Linked DNA regions of Urbifossiella limnaea. Each later gene encodes a partner of the first gene's protein in a complex. Links are inferred from orthologs where the notes say so. Each region holds a gene or a part of one and is shown on either strand. Other genes may lie near its edges.

Region 1 (6,690 bases):
GGTGCTGGAGGCCCGCGGCCCCGGTGAGGCGCCGAAGCCCACCGCCGCCGCACCTTCACCGAAGCCGCCGGCCGCGCCGAAGCCGCTGCCGGCCGGCGTGCGAAAACCGTAACTCTCGGAATGACCACTTCCCAGTGACCCACCAATGACCAAGTAAGACAGCGGGTGCTGTCCTTGGTCATTGGTGGGTCACTGGGAAGTGGTCATTTTCTATCCGAGCCATCCCGGCGCCTCGCCGGCCGGCGGCAGCGCCACCACGAACAGGCTGCTGATGTGCGGGTGCGCCTTCACCTCCGCCAGCGCCGCCTCGCTCGGCGGGCTGTCCAGGTTCAGGATGCCCACCGCCTCTCCGCCCGGCGCCGCCCGGCCGACCGTCATCTGGGCGATGTTCACCCCGTGCTTGCCGAAGATGGTGCCGACGAACCCGATCAGGCCGGGCACGTCGCGGTGGACGAACACCAGCAGGACGCCGTCCAGGTAGCCTTCCATCCGAAAGCTGTTGAGCTGGACGAGCCGCACGTACTGGTCGCCGAACAGCGTCCCGGCCGCGACGCTCGTGCCGCCCTCGCTCTCCACCTCGGTGTGCATCAGCGCCGCGAAGTCGCCCTTCCTCGGGTTGCTCGACTCGGCCAGCTCGATGCCGCGCTCCCGGGCGAACACCTCGGCGTTCACCAGGTTCACGCCGCTCAGCCGGTACTCCAGCAGCCCCGCGGTGAAGGCGGCCGTCAGAAGTCGCGTCTTCTTCCCGGCCAGGTCGCCCTTATACGTCAGCGTCGCCTTGCGGACGGCACCGTGCGTCAGCTGCGCGTGCAGGAGGCCGAGCCGCCGCGCCAGGTCGACGTACGGCCGCACCTCGGCCAGCTCGCGCGGGTCCACGCTCGGCGCGTTCACGGCGTTGGCCACCTGCCCCTTGAGCAGGAAGTCGGCGATCAGCTGCGCCGCCTCGACGGCGACGTTCTCCTGCGCCTCGACCGTGCTCGCCCCGAGGTGCGGCGTGAGCACGACGTTCGGCGCCGTCAGCAGCGGCTGGTCGGCGGTGGTCGGCTCGGCGGTGAACACGTCCACGCCGGCGCCGCCGATGGTGCCGGCCTTGAGCGCCGCGGCGAGCGCCGACTCGTCGATGATGCCGCCCCGGGCGACGTTCAGCACGACGGCGGTCTTCTTCATCAGGCCCAGTTCGCGGGCGCCGACCAGTCCCTTCGTCTCGGCGGTGGCGGGAACGTGGATCGTGAGGAAGTCGGCGAGCGGCAGCAGCTCGTCGAGCGAGTTGACGGTCCGCAGCCCGAGCTCCGCGGCCTTCGCGGCGGTGACGAACGGGTCGAGCGCCACGACGGTCATGTCGAGGCCGACGGCGCGGCGGGCGACCTCGCGGCCGATGCGGCCGAGGCCGACGACAGCGAGCGTCTTGCCGGCGAGCTGGCTGCCGACGAACTTGTTGCGGTCCCACCCGCCGGCCTTCATGACGGCGTCGGCGGCGGCCACCTTGCGGGCCACGGCGAACATCAGCGCCACCGTGTGCTCGGCGGCCGACACGGTGTTGCCGCCGGGGGTGTTCATCACGACGATGCCGCGGCGGGTGGCGGCGGCCACGTCGATGTTGTCCACGCCGACGCCGGCGCGGGCGATGGCCCGGAGCTTGCCCGGGTTCTCCAGCGCCTCGGCGGTCACCTTGGGTTGCGAGCGGACGATGGCGGCGTCGAACTCGCGGAGGGCGGCGGCGAGGTCGGCGCCTTTCAGGCCCAGGCGGGTCTCGGCGTCGATGCCGGCGGCCCTGAGGAGTTCGAGTCCGGCGGGTTCGAGCTTGTCGGCGATCAGGACGCGCGGCATGGCGGTCGGGTTCCTCGCGGGAAGGAGAGCGGCTGTTGTTGTACGGCGCGGGCCGCGGCGACGCCGCTTCACCCGCCGCCCGCCGCCACTTCCTCCGCCCACGCCGCCCGCAACCGCGTTAGCACCGGCCCCGCTACCGGGAACGCGCGCGACTGGCCCGGCCCCCGCGCGAAGCCCCGCACGCCGACCGGGCCGCACCCGCTGCCGCACAGGATCAGCTCCGTGGCCGCCCCGCCGGCGAGCCGCGCGATCGAGACGCCGGGCTCCTTCCGGACCGGGACGCCGAGCCTGCCGAGCAACTCGGCCGCGACCCGCAACGAGATGCTGTCCAGCGCCGCCCCGTCGGGCGGGAAGTACACCGCCCCCAAGGCCACGCTGAAGACGCCACCGATCGGCGTGTCGAGCACCCCGTCCTGCGTCTCGACCGCCGGCACCGCGTCGGCGTCGGCCCACCCGCGGACGGTCCGCTCGGCGACGTGCCACAGCATCCGGCTGCGGTGCTTCACCCGCGGCGGCAGCAGGTCTTCCGCCTGCGTCGTCTGCGTCCCGGCCACGGCCAGCACCACGCCCTCCTCTGCGAAGCGGGCGTAGCGCGCGGGCACCGGGTAGGTCACCATCCCGAGCGTCGGCGGGCCGTTCGTGGGTTCGCCGACGTAGAACCCGAGCGGCCCCGGCGTGGCGAACGTCACCACCTGCAACTCGCCGTCGGCCGGGAGGAGCACTCCGTTCCGCGCCACCAACTCCGTGGCGATCGCGGTCAGCTCGTCGTCCGTGGCGGCGAGGGGGACGTAGCAGGCGGCGCAGTCGCGGCGGAAGCGCGCGAGGTGGTCGGCCCAGCGGAACAGGCGGCGGCCGTAGGTGCGGGCGTTGTCCACGACGGTGGCGCCGGACACGAACCCGGCATCGTGCAGCGGCAAACTCGCTTCCGCGAACGGGATGAAGCGGCCGTTCAGGTAGGCGACGGTCACGTCGGCACCGGAACGAGGGCGAGCACCTCCGGGCGCGGGTGCGGCAGGAAGTGCGTTCGGCCGTGCCGCTGAACTTCGAGAATCAGGTCGGGGCCGACCATGCTCGGGGGGCCGGGGCTGGCGTCGGGCGCGCGCGCCACGACCTCCTCGCGGACGGCGTCGGGGTCGGCGCCGCAGGCGACGAGGTAGAGCCAGAGCGCGGTGGGGCCGCGGTAGCAGCCGCCGCCGCAGTGGACGTAGACGTGCGCCCCGGGCTGCGTCGCCATGCGGTGCAGCTCGTCGAGGACGTGCAGCGCGGTGCTGGTGGGGATGCGGCGGCTGTCGTCGAGGGGGAACCAGGCGACCTCGCGGAACGCGCCGTCGCCGGCCGCGACCTCGCTCGGCCGGCCGGACACGTTGACGACGTGCGTGACGCCGCGGGCCAGGAGAGGCGCCGTCCAGTCGGCGGGCGGGAAACGGCCGACCGACAGCGCCTCGGTGATGCGGTAGATCACGGCAGTTCCCCCGGGTGCGGCGGAGGAATTGTAGCGGCCAACCCCGGCAGCTCCTCCTTCACGCCAACGCCGCTGGCGCCGGCGCGGGTCACGGCGGCGGCCAGCGCCGCCACGCGCCGCGCCGCGTCGGCCGGCGACACGCCGCGGGCGTGGACGTTCGACACAAGATTGCGGTCGGCGTCGGTGTGGCCCGGCCGCGGACGGTACGCCAGGTAGGCGCTCAAGCTCTCGGCCGTCGCCAGGCCCGGCCGCTCGCCGATCAGCAGCACCACGACCGCCGGATCGAGCAACTCGCCCACGTCGTTCAGGACGCCGACCCGGCAGTTCCAGACCGCGAACGGCCGGCCGAACGTCCAGCCGCGCGCCGCCGCCGCCGCCGCCAGCAGCGGCAGCAGCGCCGGCACCTGTGCGGCCACCGCCGTCGCCGACAGGCCGTCGCCGATCACGACCTGGAGGTCGGCCCCGCGCGGGCACTCGGCCGTGACGCGCTCCCTCGCCGCGCCGTCGAGCCGGCGGCCGAGGTCGGGGCGCGTCAGGAACTCGGTGCGCGAGCCGGCGTGGGTGTTCACGGCGAACAGTCGGTACTCGTCCACCAGCGGCCCGAGGCGGTCCAGGTCCAGCTCGGCGTGAACCGCGTCGCGGGCGGCGGCGTGGTCCTCGCGGAGTTGCAGCCACGTCGCGGTGCGGTAGCCCGGCCCGGCGCGGCCGGCGAGCACCCGCGCCGGCGTTCGCGCCAGCAGTTCCGCCACCGGATCGAGCGGTGACAGCGGGGCGTCACTCATCGCGGCCCCCGGTCAGGACGCCGCGCGGCGGGCCGGGGAAGGTGCGGCGGGCGTGGCCGAACCAGCCGACCGTCAGCAGCGCCACCATGCCAAGCACCACGTACGCGGCCTGGTCGTTCGGCGGCTGCACGCCGACGACGATGAGCCCGACGCACGCGACGACGCTCACCACCGCCAGCGGCCGGTACCAGATGCCGAGCGTCCACGGGCCGAACGCCGTCCACCACCGGCCGTGCGCCAGCAGCCCGATCGCCGTCGGCACCACGTACGAGACGTACAGGAAGATCACGCACACCGCCGTGATGGTGGTGTACACCGGGGTGTACGCGGTGAACGCGACCGCCGCCACGGCCACGCCCCACACCGCGACCGGCGGCGTCTGGAACCGCGGCGACACCCACCGCACGGCCGCGTGGAACGGCATCCCGCCGTCCCGTGCGAACGCGAACGCCATCCGCGACGCCGACGTGACCGTCGCCAGCCCGCACAGGTACTGCGCCACCACCGCCGCGCCGAACAGCGCCGTCGCCAGCCAGCCCGGCACCGCCGCCGTCAGCGTGTGCGCGAACGCCTTCTCGCCGAGCACCGCGGCCGCGTCCGGGTCCGGCATCGCCAACACCACGGCGCAGAGCATCACCCACCCCGCGACGCCCGACACCAGCACCGACCGCACGATGCCGCGCGGCACCGCGTCCGCCGCGTGAACCGTCTCCTCCGCGGCGTGGGCCGAGGCGTCGAACCCGGTGATGGTGTACGCCGGCAGCAGCAGCCCGAGCGTGAACAGCAGCGCGAGCGAGCCCGTCTCCGGCCACACGTTCCCGCCCGCCTCGCCGCTGTAGTTCGTCACCGTCAGGAGGCGCACGAAGTCGAGCGACGGCGCGTAGGCGAGCAGCGCCAGCGTCAGCGCCGCGGACGCGGCGAGAATCCACCAGCCGCTGAAGTCGGTGAGGACGCGGGTGACGCGGATGCCGAGGTGGTTCACCGCCGCCTGCGACGCCGTCATGAGCGCGACGACGAGGAATTGCAGCCGCAACCCGGCCGGGTCGGCGGCGTCGAACGCCGGGTCGAACGCGGCCGCGGCGAAGCGGAAGGTGCCGACGTTGATCGCGGCGAGGACGGTGACGAGGCCGGCGAGGTTGAACCAGGCGGTGGCCCACCCCCAGCCGCGGCCGCCGAGGACGGACGCCCAGTGGTACAGGCCGCCGGCCGTCGGGAAGGCGCTGGCGACCTGCCCCATCGTGGCCGCGACCGCCAGCGACAGCAGGCACATCAGCGGCCAGCCGACGCCGACGGCGACGCCGCCGACGGAGCAGAACCCGACGTGGAACGAGGTGAGGCCGCCGGCGAGGACGCAGATGATCGAAAGCGAGATGGCGAAGTTCGAGAACCCGCCGAGGCAGCGGGCCAGCTCCTGCGCGTAGCCCATGCGGCGGAGCGTGCGGGCGTCGTCGTCGGGCGTCATGCGGGTCCGGGGTTACGGGGTCAGTCGATTACCGCCGCGCCGAACGTGGCGGCCGCCTTCGCCGGGTCGAGGTTGAACACCACCCGCCCGTCGGTGTGCCAGCCGCCGCGCGCGAAGCTGAACACGGCCGTCGCCGGCCGCGGCTCGCGCGCCATCGGGTTCTCCGCCATGTCCGAGTCGGCCTCGGGCTCGAACCGCACCTCGACCGGCACGAGCGCCACGATGCCGCCGGCGGTTCGCGCCAGCACCGCGTCGCCGGTGATGAGGCACGCCACCCACGTCAGCCCGCGCGGCTTGCCGGTCGCGGCGGCGGCTTTCAGCAGGTGCTCCTCGAACCGCTCGTGCTGGAGGCGGAACAGCTCGCGCGCCCGCTCCACCTGCACGGCCCGGCCGAGGTGCCACAGCCACCGCGCCGCCAGCGCCAGCGGCACGAGCCCGGCCGCGAGCCACCACGGGTTCACGTCGGGCATCAGTCGCGCCCCGCGACGCAGTACAGGTACTTCTCCCCGCGCAGGAACAGTTCGCGCCCCACCGCCGCCGGGCTGGCGTCGATCGGGTCGTTCAGCACGTTCGTCGCCAGCACCTCCATCGCGGCGCCGTCCTTCAGCACGACCGTCGTGCCGGTGCGGTCGGTGAGGTACACCCGCCCCGCGGCGCCGACCGGCGAGGCGTAGAACGTCCGCGCCCCCGGCACCCGCTCGCGGTCGAGCAGCACCTTCCCCGTGGCCGCGTCCAGCACGCTCAGCAGCGAGTCGTTCGCCTGCGTGAAGGTGAGCCGGCCGCTCATCAGCAGCGGCGACGGCACGTACGGCGCCCCGGCGGCGCGGCGCCAGTTCCCCTTCGGCTCCGCCCCCAGCTCGCCGCGCGACGCGAGCGGCAGCGACAGGATCACCGACTTGCCGTACCCGGCCATCGCCACCGCCGCGTCGCCGACCCGCACCGGCGACGGGATCGGGTTCGTCGTCATCGTGCCGCCCGACCACAGCTCGGCGCCGCTCGCCAGGTCGTAGGCGCGGACGCGGGTCGTGCCGTTCGCCACCACCACCGTGCGGCCGCCGTGCTCCGTCACCAGCGGCGTGCTCCACGTCGTCTTCTCCTCGCGCGGCGCGGCCCACCGCGTGGCGCCGGTCTTCGCGTCGAGGCAGAACAGCTTGCCG
Region 2 (6,686 bases), 6.4 Mb from region 1 along the record:
GTTCCGCGCCGAGTCGCACCTGCTGGCGTTCCACCTCCGCCGGCCGATCGACACGAAGGTGGAGTGGCACGACCTGGCGGCGTGGCTGCGCGAGCCGGGGCCGCGGTTCGTGGTGATGCCGCCGGAGTACGTCTACCCCGCCGGCGAGATCGTGAAGGTGCGGCGGCTGGTGGAGGTCGGCCGGCTGGAGCAGTTCACCGGGGCGAAGCCGCCGCGGCCGCTCGTGTTCCTCCGCACCGCGGACGAGTAAGGCATGAGCGGGATCTTACCTTCCCAGTCCTTTGGGTTGGATGGTGAGGCTCCACTTGGGTAGTGTGCGTGAGCGGGTCAGTCGTGCGGCGATGGGACGAAAGGCCGCCTTGGTCAGCCGCACGCCCCGCTCGTACACGGCCGTCGTCTCCCGGATGATCGGCCGGAGCCCCCGCCACGTCATCGTCCCCGCCCACCGCAGCACGTCGGCCACCGACGACAGCAACGCCCCATTCCAGTGCCGCTCCAGGATCCCCCAGCACCGCTCGATCGGGTTGTACTTGCTGTGACACGGCGGCAGGTACACCAACTCCACCGCCACCCGGTGCCGGTCCACGAACCCCACCATCCGGTTCAGGAACTGGGTCCGCGAACTGCCGATCTCGGGGCCGTTGTCCAACTCCACGTGCAGGCGTGTGACGCCGGGGTGGACCGCCTTCCGCTCCTGCCACCAGAGGTCGAGGCCGTCGGCCAGGAAGTCGCTCGTCTCTCGCGAGCGGCCGAACAGGAACCACGGCTGGTGGATCGGCACCGCCCCGCGGTTCAACTCCAGCACCCCGAACGGCACCAGCACCGCCTCGGGGGACATGTCGTGATTGAGCGCCCTCACCCCCTCCGCCGCCCGGCCCTCACCACCGCGGGAGAAGTCACCCACCTTCACCTGACCCTCCCCAAGTTTCGTGGAGTCGAAGTTAACGGTGTATGCTCCGAGGAGGAGTACACCGATGGCCCGACTGCGTGCGACGTACACCGCCGAGTTCAAGCTCCGCGCGGTAAAGATGATCACCGACCAGAAGCTCTCCGTCGCCGAGGCCGCACGCCGCCTCGGGGTCAACGAGAACGTCCTCCACGAGTGGCGGAAGGCCCACCGGGGTCGCGGCGACGCCGCCTTCCCGGGGCACGGCAACCCGTCCCCGGCCGACGAGGAGCTCCGCCAACTCCGCGCCGAGAACGCACGACTTCGTGCCGAGCGGGACTTGTTAAAAAAAGCCGCCGCGTACTTCGCCAACCCGCCGACCTGACGTTCCGGTTCGTCGCCGACCACGCCGCCGAGTGGCCGGTCGGGTGGATGTGCGACGCCCTGGAGGTGTCGGCCAGCGGGTACTACGCCTGGGCGTCACGGGCCGACAGCGCGGCCGAGCAGCGGCGGCGGGAGCTGGTCGCGGCGATCCGGGAGGTCCACGCCGAGGTGAGGGAGCGGTACGGCAGCCCGCGCATGACCGCCGAGTTGAACGCCCGGGGTCAGGCGTGCTCGGAGAACGCCGTGGCCAAGCTCATGACGGCCCACGAAATCCGGGCGAGAACGCCGCGTCGGTTCGTGCGGACGACGGACTCGGGGCACGCCCACCCGGTCGCCGACAACCGACTCGACCGGGACTTCACGCCGGCCCGCCCGAACGCCGCCTGGTCGGCCGACATCACCTACGTCCCGACCCGCGAGGGGTGGGTGTACCTGGCCGTCGTCGAGGACCTGTTCAGCCGGATGATCGTGGGGTGGAGCATGGCGGCGACGATGGAGAGCCGGCTGGTCGTGGACGCCCTGGAGTTGGCGTTGGCCCGCCGCCGTCCCGGGGTCGGGCTGCTCGCGCACTCGGACCGCGGGAGCCAGTACGCGAGCGAGCACTACCAACGCGTCCTCACCGGGGCCGGGATCGTGTGCAGCATGAGCGGGGTGGGGCAGTGTTGGGATAACGCCCCGGTCGAGAGCTTCTTCGGCCGGCTGAAGTGCGAGGTCGGGATCGCGCCGGGCACGATGTTCGCCACCCGGGAGGACGCCCAGGCCGTGATCCTCGAGTACCTGGAAGTGTTCTACAACCGCGTCCGCCGCCACTCCTCCCTGGGGTCCGTGTCCCCCGAGGAGTTCGAGCGGACGTACCACCAGACCCACCGTTAACTTCGACTCCATTTTTCTTCGGGAAGATCAGGGATGTTCGGCGACATGCCCTGGCACATGGCCCTCGACGGGCTGGTGCTGCTGGTCGTGTCGCTGATGAGCATGCCGGTGGAGCTCGTCAAATTAATCCGCAAGCGGTTCTGAGCGGCCGCCGGCGTCTCGTCCGAGGCATTTCAAGCGTCACCGCTTGTCCGCTGGCCTCTCTACCACTTCGTAACGAAGGGCTAGCGACACGAGCACGGAATTGACACGGAAGTGCGTGCGCGGGGTGCAAAACCGACTCTGACGACGCACCTCGATCGGGCCGCCGGCCTCGAAAACCCCTAGTTTTCATGCATCGTGCGCATGGTGTGCATCAGCGAGACCGCTTCTGCATCGGGAAGTTATACGGCACGGCGCCTGGCTGTCGGGGGCCACTCGCCCGACTCGGCTGCGGGTGTCGCGAAGGGGGCCACATGTACGCCCACGTCGTCCGCGGGGAGCGGTTCGTCTTCCCCGACCTGCGCGACCTGCTGGCGAAGGCCAACGAGGCGAAGTCCGGCGACGCCCTCGCCGGCCTCGCCGCGCGCTCCGAGCGCGAGCGCGTCGCCGCCAAGCTGGCCCTCGCCGACGTCCCCCTCGGCGACATCGCCGACACGCCGCTGATCGACGACGACGTGACCCGCCTCCTTGCCGCCGGCCACGACCGCGGGGCGTTCGCGCCGCTGCGCTCCCTCACCGTCGGCGGCTTCCGCGAGTTCCTCCTCGACCACCGCACCGACGGGGCCGCACTGGCCGGCCTGCACCGCGCGATCACGCCCGAGGTCGCGGCGGCGGTGGCGAAGCTGATGGGGAACAAGGAGCTCGTCTACGTCGCGGCGAAGATTCGCGTCGTGACGCGCTGCCGGAACACGCTCGGCGAACGCGGCGTGTTCGGCGTGCGGGTGCAGCCGAACCACCCGACCGACGACGTCGGCGGCATCCTCCTCGCCGCGATCGACGGCCTGTGCTACGGCTGCGGCGACGCGGTGATCGGCGTGAACCCGGCCACCGAGTCCGTGGACACCGTCGCGGCGGTCCTCCGCGCCCTCGACCGCCTCATCGACGTGACCGGGGCGCCGACGCAGCACTGCGTGCTGTCGCACGTCACGACGCAGCTGGCGGCGCTGGAGCGCGGGGCGCCGGTCGATCTGCTGTTCCAGTCGGTCGCGGGGACGGAGGCGGCGAACCGCAGCTTTGGCGTCACGCCGGCGATGCTAAAGGAAGGACTGGAGCGCGTGCGCGAGTCGCACCGCGGCCGCGCGGTGAGCTGGGTCGGCGACCAGGTGACGTACTTCGAGACGGGGCAGGGGAGCGCCCTGTCGGCGGACGCGCACGGCGGGATCGACCAGCTGACGCTGGAGGCACGGGCGCAGGGCGTGGCGCGGGCGTTCGACCCGTTCCTGGTGAACAGCGTGGTGGGGTTCATCGGCCCCGAGTACCTGGCAGACGAGCGCCAGATCGTGCGGGCCGGCCTGGAAGATCACTTCGTCGGCAAGCTGCTCGGGCTCCCGATCGGCGTGGACGTGTGCTACACGAACCACGCCGACGCCGACCAGAACTCGGCGGACAACCTGCTGCTGTTGCTGGCAGCGGCGGGGTGCAACTACGTGATGGGGGTGCCGTGTGCCGACGACGTGATGCTGAACTACCAGAGCACGAGCTACCACGACGCGGCGACGGTGCGGGAGCTGTTCGGGCTGCACCCGGCGCCGGAGTTCGCGGCGTGGCTGGAGGCGCGCGGGGTGTTCCGCGCCGGCCGGCTGGCGCCGGCCGCCGCGCGGCCGGCGCTGCTGGCGCACCTGTCGGCGTTGGGCGGCTGAGGGGCGTGCGGCGACCGTCAGGGAACGCCGGGGGCTCCGACCTCGACGAGCGGAACGCCCGCGGCGAGTTGCGCCATCGCCGCGGGAAACTCGGCGGTCAAGAGAGTCCGAAGCGCGGCGTTCGACGTGTTCCCGCACCGGAGCCAGACCACCTGGGGCGGTGTCCCGAGTCGGCCGACCATTTCCGCGAAGTCGGCGTCCTTCGTCATCACGACTGCCCCGGCCGCCCGCGCGGCGTCGAAGATCGGCGGGTCGAGCGCGTCGCGCAGGCCGAGGTCACGGACGGCCGTCGCCGTCACCCCGAACGTTGCGGCCAGCCACGGCGCCAGGGCCGGCGACAGGTGCGCATCCAGCCAGACCGTCACGCGGCGGCCTCCGGCCGGGCGGTGAGGGCGCTGGCGTACCGCAGGCAGGCGACCACGTCGGCCGGTTCGAGGTCGGGCAGTTCGGCGACCACGTCGGCGTGCGACAGGCCGGCGGCGAGGAGGTCGAGCACGTCGCTGACGCGGATGCGCATCCCGCGCACGCACGGCCGCCCGCCGCACTGGAGCGGATTGAACGTGATCCGATCGTCCGCCACCATTGAACGCCTCCGCGGATCGTACCGCATTCTACATCGACGACAGCATCGCGTTCACCGCCGCACCGTCAGCAGCACCGGCGCGCTGGCGTAGCCGGTCTTCACCACGAAGTTGATCGGCACGTACGCCTGCACGCACACCGGCACGTCCGCACACGCGGCCGCGTCCGGCGCCGCCCGCAGCACGATGTGACCCACGCTCCCCGTGCCCAGCAGCGTCTTGCTCTTCGCCCCCACCACCGTCACGCCCAGCGGCAGCGGGTTGCCGTGGACGCCGCCGAGGTGCTGCAACAGCACGTCCAGCGTCAGCGTCTTGTCGTAGCCGGGGGCGCGCACCACCTCCACGTCCAGCTTCACCTCCTCGCCCGGCTTCAGCTCCACCCGCGTCGTCTTCACCTTCACGTCCAAAATGTCCAGCGGGCGGCACACAGCCACCGCCGGCATCCCCACGTCGAACCGGCCGCGGCCGCCGCCGGGGAGGTAAATCTCCTCCACCGGCACCGCCGTCCGCACCAGCCCGTCGGCCTTGCCGACCACGCGCACGGCCGCGGCGTCGAGCTTCGCGTCGGCCGCGGCCGACAGCACCACGCACCCCTGCGTCATCGCCGGCGGGATCGTCAGCGCGCTCGCGGTCACGCCCTTCGGCAAGCCTTCCACGTCCACGGTCACGGGACCGGCGAAGCCGTTCGTGCGCGTCACCTGCACGTACCACGCGGTGCGCCCGCCCTGGCCGACCGACGCCTTCGACGGGTCGCACTTGATCGTGAAGTCGGGCGCCGCGGGGGCCAGCTCCAGGTAGTAGACGTGGGCGTCGGAGCCGCGGTTGTTCAGGTCGCGGACGCGGGCCACGTAGTCGCCGTCGGCCGGCGGCGCGAACACGAGCCCCGGGTCCTTGCCGTTCAGGTCGTCGTTCGACATCAGCACCTTGCCGTCCGGCGTCATCACGTCGAGCACGCCGTCGAGCCGGCTGCGCAGCACCGTGCCGAAGCGGCGGGCGAGCACTTCGAGCCGAACCGCCTTCCCCTTCTGCGCCGCGAACACGAAGTGGTCCAGGTCGCCGCGGGTGCCGACGCGGCCGTTGGCGCCGCCGGGCATCGCCACGCGGGTGGCCTGCTTCGGGTCGTCGTTCGGCTCGGCCTCGGTGACGAGTGGCAGCGGCGTCACCACGAGCGGGGCCGGGTTCGTCAGTCCGGTCGGGCCGGGGAGCGACACCAGGCGCAAGCCGGACTCCGACGGAACGGTCAGCGGCCAGAGCGGCTGAACGAGGCGGGCGGTGCCGACGGGTGCGAACGGCGTCAGCTTGCCGGGGTTCGCCGCGAGTGGGAACAGGTGCTGGACGTACGGCCTGTCCGTGACCGTGAGGGCGTAGGTCCAGCGGGCGTCGCCGTCGAACTTGGCGTCGCGGACGGCGACGCGGTACTCGCCGTCGGCGGGCGCCTTGAACTCCAGCACGGGGTCGGCGAAGTAGCCGTCGTCGTTGGCGGCGAGTTCCTTGCCGGTGGCGTCGAACACGGCGATCAGCGGGTCGGCGTGCTTCTGGAGGTCGTGAATCTTGTCCTGGATGCGGGCGCCGTGGACCTCGAACGTGAGCACGGCGCCGGCCTTCGCGGCGAAGCGGTAGTAGTCCACGTTCTCGGCGGCCTCGGTGCGGCCGCACACGACGCTCGGCACGGGGATCGGCTGCGCCTTGTCGGGCGTGTTGTTGCCGGGCGCCTCCTGCACAACCGGCGCGTCCACGACGACCAGCTGGCCGAGCGACGAGACGCCGTGCGGGCAGGCGACGCGGAACTCGCGCACCCCGGGGGCGGCGTCGGCCGCGACCGTCACCTTGAGCTTCAGGCTGGTCTTGGCGTCGGCGGCGGCGACGGGCTCGGCGCTGACGCCGGTGCCGTCGAAGAGCACCTTGTGGGCGCCGGCGAGGGTGCTGGCCTGCGCGACGACGGTGACCTCGGCGGTGGTGCCGCGCTGCACCGCGGTGGGGGTGACGTGCGTCACCATCGGGAAAGAAGTCTGCGCGCGAACGGCCGCAGGGAGCAGCACGAGCGCGGCGAGCGCGGCGAGGGGCTTCATGGCGGTTCCCGTGCTGGAGAGAAAGGTGAGCGACCGGCGGATTTGAGCCCGG

The links.
Region 2: the proteins of eutC (region 1) and eutB are in contact, whole or in part, in a solved structure (PDB 3ABO), measured with the Escherichia coli proteins. The link is inferred for Urbifossiella limnaea from one-to-one orthologs.

Annotation. Positions count from the first base shown.
Region 1 is NZ_CP036273.1:6,513,153-6,519,842, forward strand. Bases 2,179-5,178 are described here. They hold eutC (ethanolamine ammonia-lyase subunit EutC), read right to left. Parts: upstream 4,072-5,178; coding sequence 3,286-4,071; downstream 2,179-3,285. Other genes in these bases: ETAA1_RS26575 (aminotransferase class IV), read right to left, coding at 2,179-2,795; ETAA1_RS32435 (protein-tyrosine phosphatase family protein), read right to left, coding at 2,792-3,289; ETAA1_RS26585 (amino acid permease), read right to left, coding at 4,064-5,178. In the rest of the region: ETAA1_RS26565 (hypothetical protein), read left to right, coding at 1-112; serA (phosphoglycerate dehydrogenase), read right to left, coding at 211-1,827; more of ETAA1_RS26575, read right to left, coding at 1,896-2,178; more of ETAA1_RS26585, read right to left, coding at 5,179-5,533; ETAA1_RS26590 (hypothetical protein), read right to left, coding at 5,554-6,003; ETAA1_RS26595 (PQQ-binding-like beta-propeller repeat protein), read right to left, coding at 6,003-6,690. UniProt on the Escherichia coli protein: Catalyzes the deamination of various vicinal amino-alcohols to oxo compounds. Ethanolamine ammonia-lyase (EAL) allows bacteria to utilize ethanolamine as the sole source of nitrogen and carbon in the presence of external vitamin B12.
Region 2 is NZ_CP036273.1:140,216-146,901, reverse strand. Bases 1,796-4,791 are described here. They hold eutB (ethanolamine ammonia-lyase subunit EutB), read left to right. Parts: upstream 1,796-2,598; coding sequence 2,599-3,984; downstream 3,985-4,791. Other genes in these bases: ETAA1_RS32615 (PPC domain-containing protein), read right to left, coding at 4,619-4,791; ETAA1_RS00645 (DUF433 domain-containing protein), read right to left, coding at 4,346-4,567; ETAA1_RS00650 (DUF5615 family PIN-like protein), read right to left, coding at 4,002-4,349. Also shown: ETAA1_RS00675 (ArnT family glycosyltransferase), read left to right, coding at 1-250; ETAA1_RS00670 (ISAzo13-like element transposase-related protein), read right to left, coding at 266-904; more of ETAA1_RS32615, read right to left, coding at 4,792-6,634. UniProt on the Escherichia coli protein: Catalyzes the deamination of various vicinal amino-alcohols to oxo compounds. Allows this organism to utilize ethanolamine as the sole source of nitrogen and carbon in the presence of external vitamin B12.